One region of the Marinomonas sp. PE14-40 genome, then DNA from elsewhere that is predicted to be linked to it. Evidence: predicted binding sites of a transcription regulator. Region 1 holds the regulator's gene; each other region holds the start of a gene.
The links. Region 1 encodes LexA, which represses DNA repair genes until DNA is damaged. Its sites were predicted from a motif close to TACTGTNTANNTANACAGTA; they were not measured.

Region 1 (3,196 bases):
GCGCCAATTGCTGATACCGAAGGGCGTCCTGCGATAATTCGCTATAGTCGTAAGACAAAAGAGCAATATGTCATGTCAGAAGATGATGGCAAGCCAACAGGCTGGAAAGCTTTTTATGTCGACTCTAAGTGGGTAATTGAAGAAGCTAAGAAAAAGGTAAAGAAATAAATGAGTTCGGCCGCTAGCATGACAAATCAGAGGCTGGATATAGCACGTCGTTTTTTGGTTATGCCAAACAATGAGCAAAAATGGATGGGGCCAGCATTTGAAAATGCTGCCCTGTTTCATTTGCAAAGTGCTGTTTTAGGGCTTTTGCAAGAAGTAAAACAAGCGTATCATCTTAGCTCGGAAATTGGCTTGCTTGAAATGCATCAAAATGCAAAATCACAAAACATCAGCATTCCAGTTATTAATGAGCTTATGGAATTGAATGCAAATACAAACTCCTGGTTTTCTCATATGCAAAATACATATGAAGTGAGTTTGAAGTGTCAGCCTAACTTCTATAACGCTAAACATGATAATTTAATTGTCGCTTCAGTTGATGATAGATCAACTTACTTGACATATTTAAACTCTCTAACTGAATTGATTTTAAGGTTTAGAGAAGAATCCTCAGAGTACTAATAATATGAATGAGTCGTATCTAGAGATAGTAGAACTAGAAAATGGCGAAATTGTTTTACGTCCAGCAAGTGATGAGGGTGTTGAATCAGAACCGTTAGCGGTTTTAAAAATTTCAGATACCACAAAAGCGTATCTTCAAGATAGGTATTTTGAGCTAGCTAAAAGAATGTTTCATGCTGGTATTGATTTTGTGTATTCAGAGGATTTCCCTGAATCAGAAGTGCATGAATCTCATGATGATGACGACATAGCATCTCAGGCTAAAGTGATTCACTAATGATGAACGCATAAAAAAAGCTAAGCCTAGGCTTAGCTTTTTTTATGCGTGTTACTTAGATTGTTTGTCGAATTACACCAACAGAGAGTCCCTCTATCGCAAATTCTTCACTTTCTAGGTCGACGAGGATGTCGTTGAAATCTTCATTTTCTGCGATAAGGCGAATTGTATTTCCTTTCTTTTCAAAGCGCTTTACAGTCACTTCGTCGCCGATACGAGCTACAACAATTTGGCCGTTACGTACGGTGGATGTTTTATGGACAGCTAATAAGTCGCCTTCCATAATGCCAACATTTTTCATACTCATTCCATTTACAGACAAAAGGTAGTCTGCTTGTGGAGAGAACATGCTTGGCGGTACTTGTACGTGTGAATCAACGTTTTCTTGAGCCAGTATCGGAAAACCAGCAGCGACTTTACCGATAATAGGTAAGCCCAGTTCTGGGTTAGCATCGTTACTGGCTTCTTCAATGATACGTAGGCCACGAGAAGCGCCGGGTAAAATCTCAATAGCGCCTTTTTTACAAAGTGCTTTTAAATGTTCTTCAGCAGCATTCGGTGATTTAAAACCTAGCTGTTTAGCAATTTCGGCTCGTGTTGGTGGAAAGCCAGTTTCTGCTATAAAGTCGCGGATTGTATCCATAACATCGGATTGTCTTTTTGTAAGTTTAATCATAAGGCATCTGGTTGTTTGTACAGTAACTGTTATTATATACAGCTTTTAAAGGGATACTCAATTAAATAAATGCTTTCTGATGATTTAAAGTTAAAAATTCAAACCGCTTACCGAGCAAACCTTAAGGCAAAAGGGCATAACCCTCGTGCTGGCCAAAGGCAGATGATTGCATCAATAGCGCGAACACTTGGCAATGTTAAGCCAGATAGTGAGGGCAATCGTCTCGGTGAAAAACATGTTGCTGTAATAGAGGCAGGTACAGGTACGGGTAAAACATTGTCATATTGTTTGGCCGCCATCCCCATTGCTAGAGCAAGAGAAAAAACACTGGTTATTTCTACTGCGACAGTCGCATTACAAGAACAAATACTTCATAAAGAGTTGCCTGAACTGATAAAACATACTGATTATCAGTTTAAATACACCTTGGCCAAGGGCAGAGGTCGCTACTTGTGTTTAAATCATTTGGAGAGCCATTTAGATGATGACTCCCAAGCAACTGATGATATGTTTGCAGGCTTGTTTGAGCAACATTTACAGCCAGGTGACATTAACACAGCGCTATACAAAGAAATGGATGATGCGCTTAAGGCTGGCACCTGGGATGGTGATAAAGACAACTGGACAGGTATTGTTAGAGAGCATGACTGGGGGCGGCTAAAAACGGACCATCAACAATGTACCAATCGTAATTGTGCTAACTTTACTGCGTGCCCATTTTATAAAGCTAGAGCTGAAATAGAAGTTGCAGATATCATTGTTGCAAACCACGATCTAGTGTTAGCAGATTTATCTTTAGGTGGTGGAGCAATATTAACAGCCCCTGCTGATAGTATTTATGTCTTCGATGAAGGGCACCACCTTCCGGAAAAGGCAATTAACCACTTTAGGCATGAGCTCAGGTTACAGCAAAGTATTCTTTGGTTGAGACAATTAGAGAAAAACCTGATAAATCTTAAACAAGAGCTTTCTGATGACGTTAGTGTTACAGGACAATTACTGTTTAAAATTCCTCAAATGGTACAGACTATTGTCAACTTTATTCAGTATGCCCAACAAGGCTTAGCACCATTCATTAATAACCTTCAAAATGTTGATGATAATGATCAGCATAGATTTGAATTTGGTATTATTCCGGATGAATTAAGGCAGCTCGCCTACAGTCTTCAAACTTCATATCAAAAACTATTTTCAGCGATTGAGTCGATTCATGATGAATGTAAGAAGGTTAAGCAAAATGAAGGCATGGGCATGAAACCGGAAACGGCTGAGGTTTGGCTGCCTATATTAGGTGTAATTCTTGGTAGGTTAGAGCAAGCTAAAGCGTTATGGCTTTTATTTTCAACAGCAGATGATCAAAATTTTCCACCAAATGCAAGGTGGCTTACTTTGACAGGTCAAGGTATGGAACAGGACATAGAGTTAGGTGGTTCGCCTATTCTTGCTGCGCACACCTTAAGAATGCAGTTGTGGGATAAATGTTTTGCGGCTGTTGTTACCTCTGCTACTTTGACCGCGTTAAATCAGTTTCATCGATTTAATATGCGTAGTGGTGTGCCAAAAGAATCTGAATATTTAAGGGTGTTAAGTCCTTTTGATTTTCAGAATAAAGCTAT
Region 2 (3,196 bases), 2.3 Mb from region 1:
TAGCGTTTTATGCACTTGCTGTTTGAAGCAAATGGACGCCAAATTCGTTTTTTCTAAATTCGTTTTCGGCCAAGGCCAATTATGTGCCCTAGTTTACACTGAAACAGTGGGTGCTAGCTGCAGTAATTTATCTTTATCTAAGAGTTTTTTATCAACCTTGAGATAAGCGGTTTTTTCGTCGCTAAAGATTTGCATATCTTCTACCCCATCCACATCAGATAAGTCATTGGCGAGCTTATCTATTTGAGCAAGGTCTAGATGCTGTAAGCTAAATGCAAGGCTGGTTAGGTGACGTGTTGGTGCTTGTCTCGTCGCAAGGAAGGTCCAAACAAACATAATCGCAGCCACAGTAATAAAGAGTGTTTGGCTAGAATAGTTTTGCAATATCCAGCCGCCACCAATACCGCCAACAAAAGCCCCTAAAAATTGGTGAGTTGAGAAAATGCCCATGGCTGTGCCTCGAAAGCCCACAGGGGAAACTTTACTGACTAAAGAAGGCAAGGTGGCTTCTAAGGTATTAAAACCAACAAAATAGAGCCAAAGGGTAATAGCAAACAAACTAACAGAAGAGCTAAAGCCCATCAATAAGGTACCAAATGCCAACATAAGAATGGCATAACTAACCACCTGCTTCATTTTACCTTTCGCTTCGGCCACTATCACCATAGGCAACATACCAACAAAGGCTAGCCCCATGACGACAAGATACAACCAGCTGTGATCTGCTAGTGCTAAATCAAACTTAGTTAGCAACAAGCTAGGGATACTCACAAAGAGAGCCGTTAGGCTGGCATGTAGTATAAAGATACTCATATTCATAAAGCGTAGAGGCTTATTAGCAAAGACTTGCGTGAGTGCTTGCAATGAGGGTGTCGTATCTCGCTTAAAGGTATGTTGTTTTACATTAGGGACAGCGAACAGGATTAACCCCATGCCAATCACAGAGAAAGCCAAAGACAAATAAAACAAACCAGCCAAACCTATCATGGAGAATAGCCAAGGGCCCATTACCAGTGACAACATAAAAGAAACACCAATACTAATACCGACAGTTGCCATAGCCTTAGTACGGTTTTGTTCACGGGTGACATCACTTAATAACGCCATTAGCGTGCTAGCAATCGCTCCAGCACCTTGAATTGCTCGCCCGACAATGAGACTGGTCATGCTATCGGCATTGGCACAGATTAAACTACCTAAAGCAAAAATCGTGAGACCGATTAAGATAATAGGCTTTCGCCCTATTTTGTCTGACATCATCCCCATAGGAATCTGTAACAAGGCTTGAGTTAATCCATATACCCCAATCGCGGCACCTATTAGTGCGGCATTAGCGCCGCTTAAGTCGTCCGCAGCAATGCTGATAATGGGCATAATAAGAAACAAGCCCAGCATTCTAAACAGGTATACGCTGGCCAGAGCCAGGACAGATCGACGCTCAAGTGCATCCATAAATAGGGAGACCAAACAAAATTAATGACAAAGGTTGGCAATTTTACAAAAAATACCGTTGAAGCTCCATTTGAACTACTGTAAAAATAGACAGTAATTTAAGATGAGTAGTAGATTAGTTGATAATATTCACTCTTTTACGACCTGTGTGATGCGCAAGCTCTGTTTTTAGCCTCACCCATCTCTCTAACATTCGCACTTTTGAGCATAATAGGCACAAGATTAATGGATACCATTACTATACGTGGGGCACGTACTCATAATCTCAAAAATATTGATTTAGATATTCCTCGCGACAAACTCGTTGTGATTACCGGCTTATCTGGTTCAGGTAAATCATCTCTGGCATTTGATACTTTATATGCTGAAGGGCAGCGTCGCTATGTAGAGTCTTTATCAACTTATGCGAGGCAATTCCTCTCTATGATGGAGAAACCCGATATTGATCATATCGAAGGGTTGTCCCCAGCCATTTCTATTGAGCAAAAGTCCACCTCTCATAACCCTCGCTCCACTGTGGGTACCATTACTGAGATCTATGACTATCTTCGCTTATTATTTGCTCGTGCAGGCCAACCGCGCTGTCCTGAACATGGTGAGCCATTAGAAGCTCAAACCATTTCTCAGATGGTTGATAAGGTTATCTCACTTCCAGAAGACAGCAAGATGATGCTGTTAGCACCGATTGTAAAAGATAGAAAAGGTGAGCACTTACACACTATTAGTGATTTACTATCAAAAGGCTTTATTCGTGCCCGTATTGATGGCCTAGTGGTAGATCTAGACGATGCTCCTGCCCTAGAAAAGAACAAGAAACACACGATCGAAGTTGTCATTGATAGATTTAAAGTGCGTCCAGATCTACAGCTGCGTTTAGCGGAATCTTTTGAGACATGCTTAGCTTTATCCGATGGTATCGCTATGGCAGTGAACATGGATGACGAAAAAGATGTGCATATCTTTTCTAGCAAATTCGCCTGCCCAGTTTGTGGATATAGTTTAACTGAGCTTGAACCAAGGCTCTTTTCTTTCAATAACCCTAATGGCGCCTGCGGTACTTGTGATGGTTTAGGAACTCACCAGTTGTTTGACCCTGAGCTCATCATAGTCGATGACTCTCTGACATTAGCTGAAGGGGCTATCCGTGGCTGGGGCCGAAGAAGTATCTTCTACTTCCAGCAACTTAACGCCTTAGCAGATCATTATGGTTTTGATATTGAGCTTGCTTATAAAGACATTCCAGACAAGTTTAAGAAACTGATTTTACAAGGCTCGGGTAAAGAGGAGATGTCATTTACATACATTAATGACAGAGGCGATAAGATCAGCCGCTCACATCCTTTTGAAGGGGTTCTACCAAACCTAAAACGCCGTTATCACGAAACTGAATCAGACAGTGTTCGACAAGATCTAACTCAATATATCAGTGTACAGGCTTGCCCTGATTGTAAGGGTACTCGCCTTAATAAGGCAGCACGTAATGTCTTTATTGAAGAGCAGACCCTCCCAGAAATTACGGTTATGCCTGTGGCAGCTTGCTTAGAGTATTTTGAGAACTTGCAGCTTGCCGGCGCAAAAGGCGAAATCGCGAGTAAGATTTTAAAAGAAATACGTGACAGGCTTACCTTCTTGGTTAACGTCGGTTTGGATTACCTTACTCTAGACCGTAAAGCGGACTCTCTGTCTGGGGGTGAAGCGCAAAGAATACGACTAGCAAGCCAAATCGGTGCGGGACTTGTTGGTG
Region 3 (3,196 bases), 2.2 Mb from region 1:
CAAGCACATAGGCTAGGGTGAAAGCCGCTCGGGTAAATACGGGACCTTCTAATTGGCTACTGGCATAACCTGCACTGACCGAAGTAAGCGCAAAACAAAAACCAGACGCTAATCCTAATAAGCTGGCTTTATCCATAAGCTGCATTTTTTTGTGGGTATGTTTAAAACTTAAAACCCCTATTCCAAGAACCCCTATGGCGATGGCTAACCAAGCGCTCCAAGATAGTTTATCGCCCAAAAATGCTGCTGCGAGTAATGCGGCTAATAAAGCTTCTGTTTTGGCAAACAAGGTGCCACTGGTAAAGCTGGCCTGTTTGAATAGATAGAGCATTAAATAAGTGGCTAATACTTGGGCGATGGCTCCTAACCCTGCAATGATATAAAAGGCGAGATCAGCCTTGGCGGTTAAAGAACCAAAAACGAAATAGCACAAGCCTCCATAAACCAACACAAAAGGAAGTCCGAACAAAGATCGGGCTAAAGTCGCATGTAAGGTGCCTTCTTGTTTCGATAAGGAATTTTGATAGGCAGTTCGCATAGATTGAAACCAAGCAGCTAGCAGTGTGAAAGCGATCCACATAAAGGTGTTTTCCTTAATAGAATTGATTTGAAGCTTGAACTTAAATTGCAGGGCGTGCTCAAATACGCAGCGCCAATGCCTGCTAACTTAATGAGACAGGAAAGAAAAGTAAAAGGAATAAATAGAATAGTTCAGATTCCTTTGAGGAATGAGAAAGGAATAACAAAAAACTGAATTAGTTAATCAAGGTGAGACGATCATAAATTATGAAAGACGTTAAAGTTTGGGACCTTTATATTAGGGTGAATCACTGGCTCATGGTCTTACTGTTTTCCGGTTTGGTGCTGACAGGCAAAGCGGAAGAAGATTATATGCAATGGCATTTTTACATGGGGTATTTGCTTTCAGCGGCTTTAGTTACACGCCTTCTTTATGGTTTTTGGGGCGCAAAGCTGGCTCGATTTTCTGCGTTTATGTCGACGCCAAAGCATGTTTATCAATACGCTAGGTTGCTATTACAAGGTAAGGCGCCACACTATTTAGGCCATAACCCGCTAGGTGGCATTATGGTGCTGGTGCTACTTTTACTATTATTACTTCAACTCGCTTCAGGCTTGGTTAACTCAGATGACGTGTTTTGGTACGGACCCATGTATGAATGGGTAAGTGAAGACCTACAAGAGTGGTTAGCAGATTGGCATGCGGAGTTAGTGGATGTATTACTGGCTTTAGTTGCCTGTCATTTACTTGCAGTAATAGTGCATGAGCTAGCGTTAAAAGAACGTTTAGTGAAGGCCATGTTTAATGGTAAAAAGCCGATGTTATCTGAACCTTACGCTGACCAAGACAATTTTGAAAATGACACTAAAGAGGTTAAAAAAACCGTCAGGAAGCGCCTAGTTATCATGCTAAGCCTCAGCCTTATTTATTTATACTGGCTGTGGCAGCTGCCGATTTAGTTGTATTAAGACAAAGTCAGCCAATTAGGATTTGATTAATTGGCTGATATTTTTGATTGAGACTCTTTGTCTAGATGAGGTTCTTTTTTGTGTAAGCATGGGTTTAAGCGGCATCGATTAGATCTTCAATGCTGTCATCTTGATCCATATCTAGGACAAGTTCATCCACTTGATCGTCGTCTTTTTCAATCACAAGATCTTCTAAGTCTTGATGACTGGCGCTGGTATCAAGAGGGGTCTGATTTTCATTTGCGTGATTCGTTTTAGGGCTGGCTTTAACTTTACGCTTACTGCCAAGCGCCTGCAGTAACAGCTCTTTGTTTTGAGCAAGGTACATGGAAAGTGCATCAAGCTGGCTATCTTCCTCTATTAGGCGGCTGTCTGATAGAAGTTGAGAGATATCATCTGCTGTATCCAACAGTTTATCGTAAGCGTCCGCTTCGGCTTTGGATGCAAAAGTCATTTTTTCTATTCCATCACGTTCAACAACATATTTAATAATTACAGGCATGAGTCACCTCAGATAAATAATACTGTATAAATATACAGTATTATTTTTTGTTTTGTCTAGCTGAAATTGAAAATAAAACCTGTTGCTTCTGGTATTCGAATAAAAGAGAGTCTCTAATCATAGCTTCCCTAGGCAAAAGGAACGATAATAGTGCAACAGAACATAATTGAGGAAAAACAATGTCTATCAAGGATAATACAGTAGTTCAATTTCACTACACACTACGTGAAGGCGATGCGCTAATTGAAACATCTGCAGGTAATGACCCTCTGGCTTACTTGCATGGACAAAGCAACATCATTCCTGGCTTACAAGTCGCTATGGAAGGAAAGTCTGCTGGTGATGAGTTTGAAGTAACTGTTGCTGCTGCGGATGCTTATGGCGAACGTAAAGAAGACCATCAGCAACAAGTGCCAATCAAACACTTACAAGGTGCTAAGCGTTGGAAAGCAGGTATGACTGCGATTGTTCAAACAGATAAAGGTCAACGCCAAGTAACAGTGGTTAAAGCTGGCCTTAAGCACGCAACAGTTGATTTAAACCACCCATTAGCAGGTAAGGATCTAACTTTTTCTGTTGAAGTGGTTGATGTTCGCGATGCGACAGAAGACGAGATTGCCCATGGTCATGCACACGGTGTAGGCGGACATCATCACTAAGTTGATGGATATCCTGACCAAATAAGCCTCTTTTGAGGCTTTATTTATAAATCAAAAGGTGATGTTTTGCTCTTTAATAGTTATGAATTTATACTGTTTTTTTTACCAAGTACCTTTTTAATTTATTTTTATTTTAATAAAAAAGGATTTCATTTCTGCTCAAAAATATTTTTAATTTTTGCCTCACTATTTTTTTACTCATGGTGGAATGTTTTATATTTGCCTATAATTATTGCTTCAATTGTAATAAATTTTTTTACTGGAAGGCTTTTGTGTAAAAAAAAATATAGTAGAGTAAATAAGAAGAGAGTTTTGATTTTAGGGGTTTCTTTCAATATTCTTTTGTTATCATATTTTAAATATATGGATTTTTTTATTTATAATATTAATGTCTTAGCTGAAGCTGATATAGAAGTTTTAAATATAGTATTACCTTTAGCAATATCGTTTTTCACATTTCAACAGATAGCATATTTGGTTGACTCTTATAGAAATAAAGTGAAAAACCATAAGTTCTATGAGTATTTTTTATTTGTTGTCTTTTTTC
Region 4 (3,196 bases), 1.2 Mb from region 1:
TCCACAATACCAATGAGGTCTCTCGTATCATCACTAGGACAAGCAAGTTCGGCTACTAATGAATTCGCATATTGCGCCTCGTTCGGACTATAAGCACTGGTTCGAATAAACACACTGACCAGCTTGGCTGTTCGCTTTTGCTCCCTTAACCTTTCTGCTGCTCGCGTCACATATTTACAAAGAGCCTCACGCATCTGATCTTTCTCGGTAATTCTATGGGAAAAAGAACGGCTGCAAATTACTTGCTGCTTAACGGGTGGAATATGTTCAAGGTCAATGCAAGCAACCCCATTTAGCTCTCTTACCGTACGTTCAAGCACAACAGAAAACTGCTCACGTATCATATTGATATCTGCTCGTGCTAAATCTAACGCGGTATGTATTCCCAATTGATACAACTTTTTAGATAAACGCCTACCTACTCCCCAAACTTCGACCACATCAATTAAAGCTAACAGACGTGTTTGCCGCTCTGACGACATCAGATTCACCACCCCACCTGTTGCGCGATATTGCTTCGCTGCATGATTAGCCAACTTAGCGAGTGTTTTAGAAGGCGCTATACCAATGCAGACAGGAATACCAGTATAAGTATCCACTTTACGCTTAAGGTCCAAAGAGAAATCTAACAAGTCTGTACAGGCATCAATACCAGATAAGTCCAAAAAGGCTTCATCGATAGAATAGATTTCAATGGCAGGCGCAGCTTCCTCTAGCAAAGTCATCACGCGATTCGACATATCTGCATATAAGGCATAATTAGAGGAAAAGCAGGTAATGCCATAACGTTTAATATCGTCCGCCAACTTAAAGACAGGCCCACCCATTTTGATTCCTAGAGCTTTAACTTCTTGAGAGCGTGCAACAACACAACCATCATTATTCGACAAGACGACAACGGGCTTATGCTTTAAGTCAGGTCGAAACAGTTTTTCACAACTGGCATAAAAGTTATTACAATCTACCAGAGCAAATACCTTGCTCATTCTTGTCTCTGAATATTACGAACAACGCTAATCACAACACCAAAGATGGCCAATTCAGACTCTTCTGTAATAGCGATTGCAGAATAGGCTTTGTTTTTTGGCCTTAAAGCCACGTTAGGCTTGAGCACAAGCTCTTTCACCGTCATCTCCCCATGAACACAAGCTATAACAAAATCCCCATGGCGAGCCGTTAAGGAGCGATCTATCACAAGTACATCTTGATTATAAATCCCTACCTCAGACATAGAGTCTCCCTGCACTCGTACAAAGAAGGTAGATTGTGGGTGTTTAATACAAAGTTCATTCAAATCTAGTTTACGCTCGACAAAGTCTTGCGCGGGTGATGGAAATCCAGCTGAAACAGATTCCATATAAAGAGGGATTTGGATGCTATTCGCATCAATAAAAGCACGGGATTCTGATGTACCTAAATAAGAAACTCGCATATCAACTCCAAAAAAACTGTATATACATACAGTATAGTTTAAAGTTTTTTCGAGCAATAGCCCTAATTACCGACTAATTTAAAATCCCGCTAGCGCAGCTGCCCAAAAAACATGCTCTAATAAGCAGTCCAAACATACGAGAACAATATAAAGGAGTACTTATGTTTGCCATGGAAGTGGATCAAGATATTAAACTAGGACTAGTTGATCCAAGCTTTTCAGAAGCTTATTCAGCACTCGCTAAAGCGAATTATGACTATTTAAAACAATGGCTTGCTTGGCCTATCTTTTGCCAATCTGCGGATGATTTTAAAGGATTCGCCCAAAAGTCATTACATGACTATGCCGATGGTAAGAGCCTAACCTGTGGTATTTTTTATCAAGAAGAGTTAGTTGGTAACATCAGTTTCAATAGCATTGATCATAAACTTAAAAAAGCCGAGATAGGTTATTGGTTAAGTGCAAATTATCAAGGTAAGGGGATTATCACTCGTGCATGCCAGCACCTGATTCAATACGCTTTTACAGAGCTTGATATACAGAAAATACAAATCAGTGCAGCAAAAGATAACCTTGCCAGTCGCGCGGTGTGTGAGCGTCTAAATATGACGTTAGAAGGCACTATTACCCATGCAGAAAAAGTCGGTGATCGTATTTTAGATCATGCTGTTTATGGTTTGTATAAAACCAGTTAAAACCAATCTAGGTGATACTAAAAGGTATCATCTATTTCTCACTTAAGAAAAAATAACCCTTATTTTTCAGCAAACTAGACCAAAAAGTACCTAAGCAACCTATTTGTGCCTACTGCTTTTCTTATGTTATTTAACGATACAATAAGAGTATCAGAAATTCATAGGAACAAATCCCATGCTTAATATGCAGTTTCAGCAACGCCTTGTCATAGAAAGCCAAAAGCAAGATTGGCAAGCAAGCCCTAGTCCTTTGGTACATAGAAAACCATTAGAAAGAGAAGCCAAAGAATCTGGCCATACCACCAGCTTGGTAAAATATCAGGCCCAAGCCAGTTTTGCTCAACACCCTCACCCTCAGGGGGAAGAGATCTTTGTCTTAGAAGGTGTGTTTAGTGATGAACACGGTGATTATCCTGCAGGATCTTATTTACGTCACCCAGCCAACTCTGTACATACCCCTCATAGTGAGAACGGCTGTACCTTATTTGTAAAACTCAATCAATTTCAGCAAGGTGACAATGCAAAGGTAAATATCAATACTCAAGAACAAACATGGCTTGCAGGTATTGGAGGATTAGAAGTCATGCCCCTGCATGAATTTGGAGGCGAGCATACGGCCCTAGTTAAGTGGCCTACTGGAGAGCGTTTTCAGCCTCATAGACATTTTGGTGGTGAAGAGATTTTAGTACTTGAAGGTGAGTTTCGAGATGAGCATGGCGCTTACCCAAAACACACTTGGTTACGCAGTCCTCATATGAGTGAACATACCCCTTATGTAGAGGAAGAGACCATCATTCTAGTGAAAACAGGCCATCTCCCTCTCATCTAGAGAGCCTAAAAATACGCCACACACTTAAAAGAACAGGCGAAGAAGAGGTGACTTAATCACAGCGTCCCTAGCACTAATTAAGTTGAATCAGCTCATTAGGCCAGATTCAGCTTAATTAAAGTTGTGCTGTATTGCAGTATACAAGCCCCTAGAAAAATCCTCACAATGACATAATTCCATCCTGTCATTTGGCTTGCTAAACGCTGAATAGTCAGGGTTAAAACCGAGTTTTGTAAAAAA

Region 2: the regulator LexA is predicted to act here: its motif matches at 1,529-1,548, upstream of uvrA (excinuclease ABC subunit UvrA).
Region 3: the regulator LexA is predicted to act here: its motif matches at 2,011-2,030, upstream of Q0A08_RS13790 (YebG family protein).
Region 4: the regulator LexA is predicted to act here: its motif matches at 1,447-1,466, upstream of umuD (translesion error-prone DNA polymerase V autoproteolytic subunit).

Annotation. Positions count from the first base shown of each region.
Region 1 is NZ_CP130700.1:716,259-719,454, forward strand. Features, by position in the region: gene topA (type I DNA topoisomerase) at 1-168, shown strand, start outside; gene Q0A08_RS03395 (DUF6586 family protein) at 169-627, shown strand; gene Q0A08_RS03400 (hypothetical protein) at 632-904, shown strand; gene lexA (transcriptional repressor LexA) at 960-1,580, opposite strand; gene dinG (ATP-dependent DNA helicase DinG) at 1,650-3,196, shown strand, end outside.
Region 2 is NZ_CP130700.1:3,679,441-3,682,636, reverse strand. Features, by position in the region: gene Q0A08_RS17085 (MFS transporter) at 94-1,452, opposite strand; gene uvrA (excinuclease ABC subunit UvrA) at 1,678-3,196, shown strand, end outside.
Region 3 is NZ_CP130700.1:2,953,913-2,957,108, reverse strand. Features, by position in the region: gene Q0A08_RS13800 (EamA family transporter) at 1-580, opposite strand, end outside; gene Q0A08_RS13795 (cytochrome b/b6 domain-containing protein) at 787-1,479, shown strand; gene Q0A08_RS13790 (YebG family protein) at 1,583-1,990, opposite strand; gene Q0A08_RS13785 (FKBP-type peptidyl-prolyl cis-trans isomerase) at 2,170-2,649, shown strand; gene Q0A08_RS13780 (MBOAT family O-acyltransferase) at 2,716-3,196, shown strand, end outside.
Region 4 is NZ_CP130700.1:1,898,568-1,901,763, forward strand. Features, by position in the region: gene umuC (translesion error-prone DNA polymerase V subunit UmuC) at 1-986, opposite strand, end outside; gene umuD (translesion error-prone DNA polymerase V autoproteolytic subunit) at 983-1,432, opposite strand; gene Q0A08_RS08690 (GNAT family N-acetyltransferase) at 1,594-2,127, shown strand; gene Q0A08_RS08695 (cupin domain-containing protein) at 2,303-2,956, shown strand; gene Q0A08_RS08700 (hypothetical protein) at 3,052-3,196, opposite strand, start outside.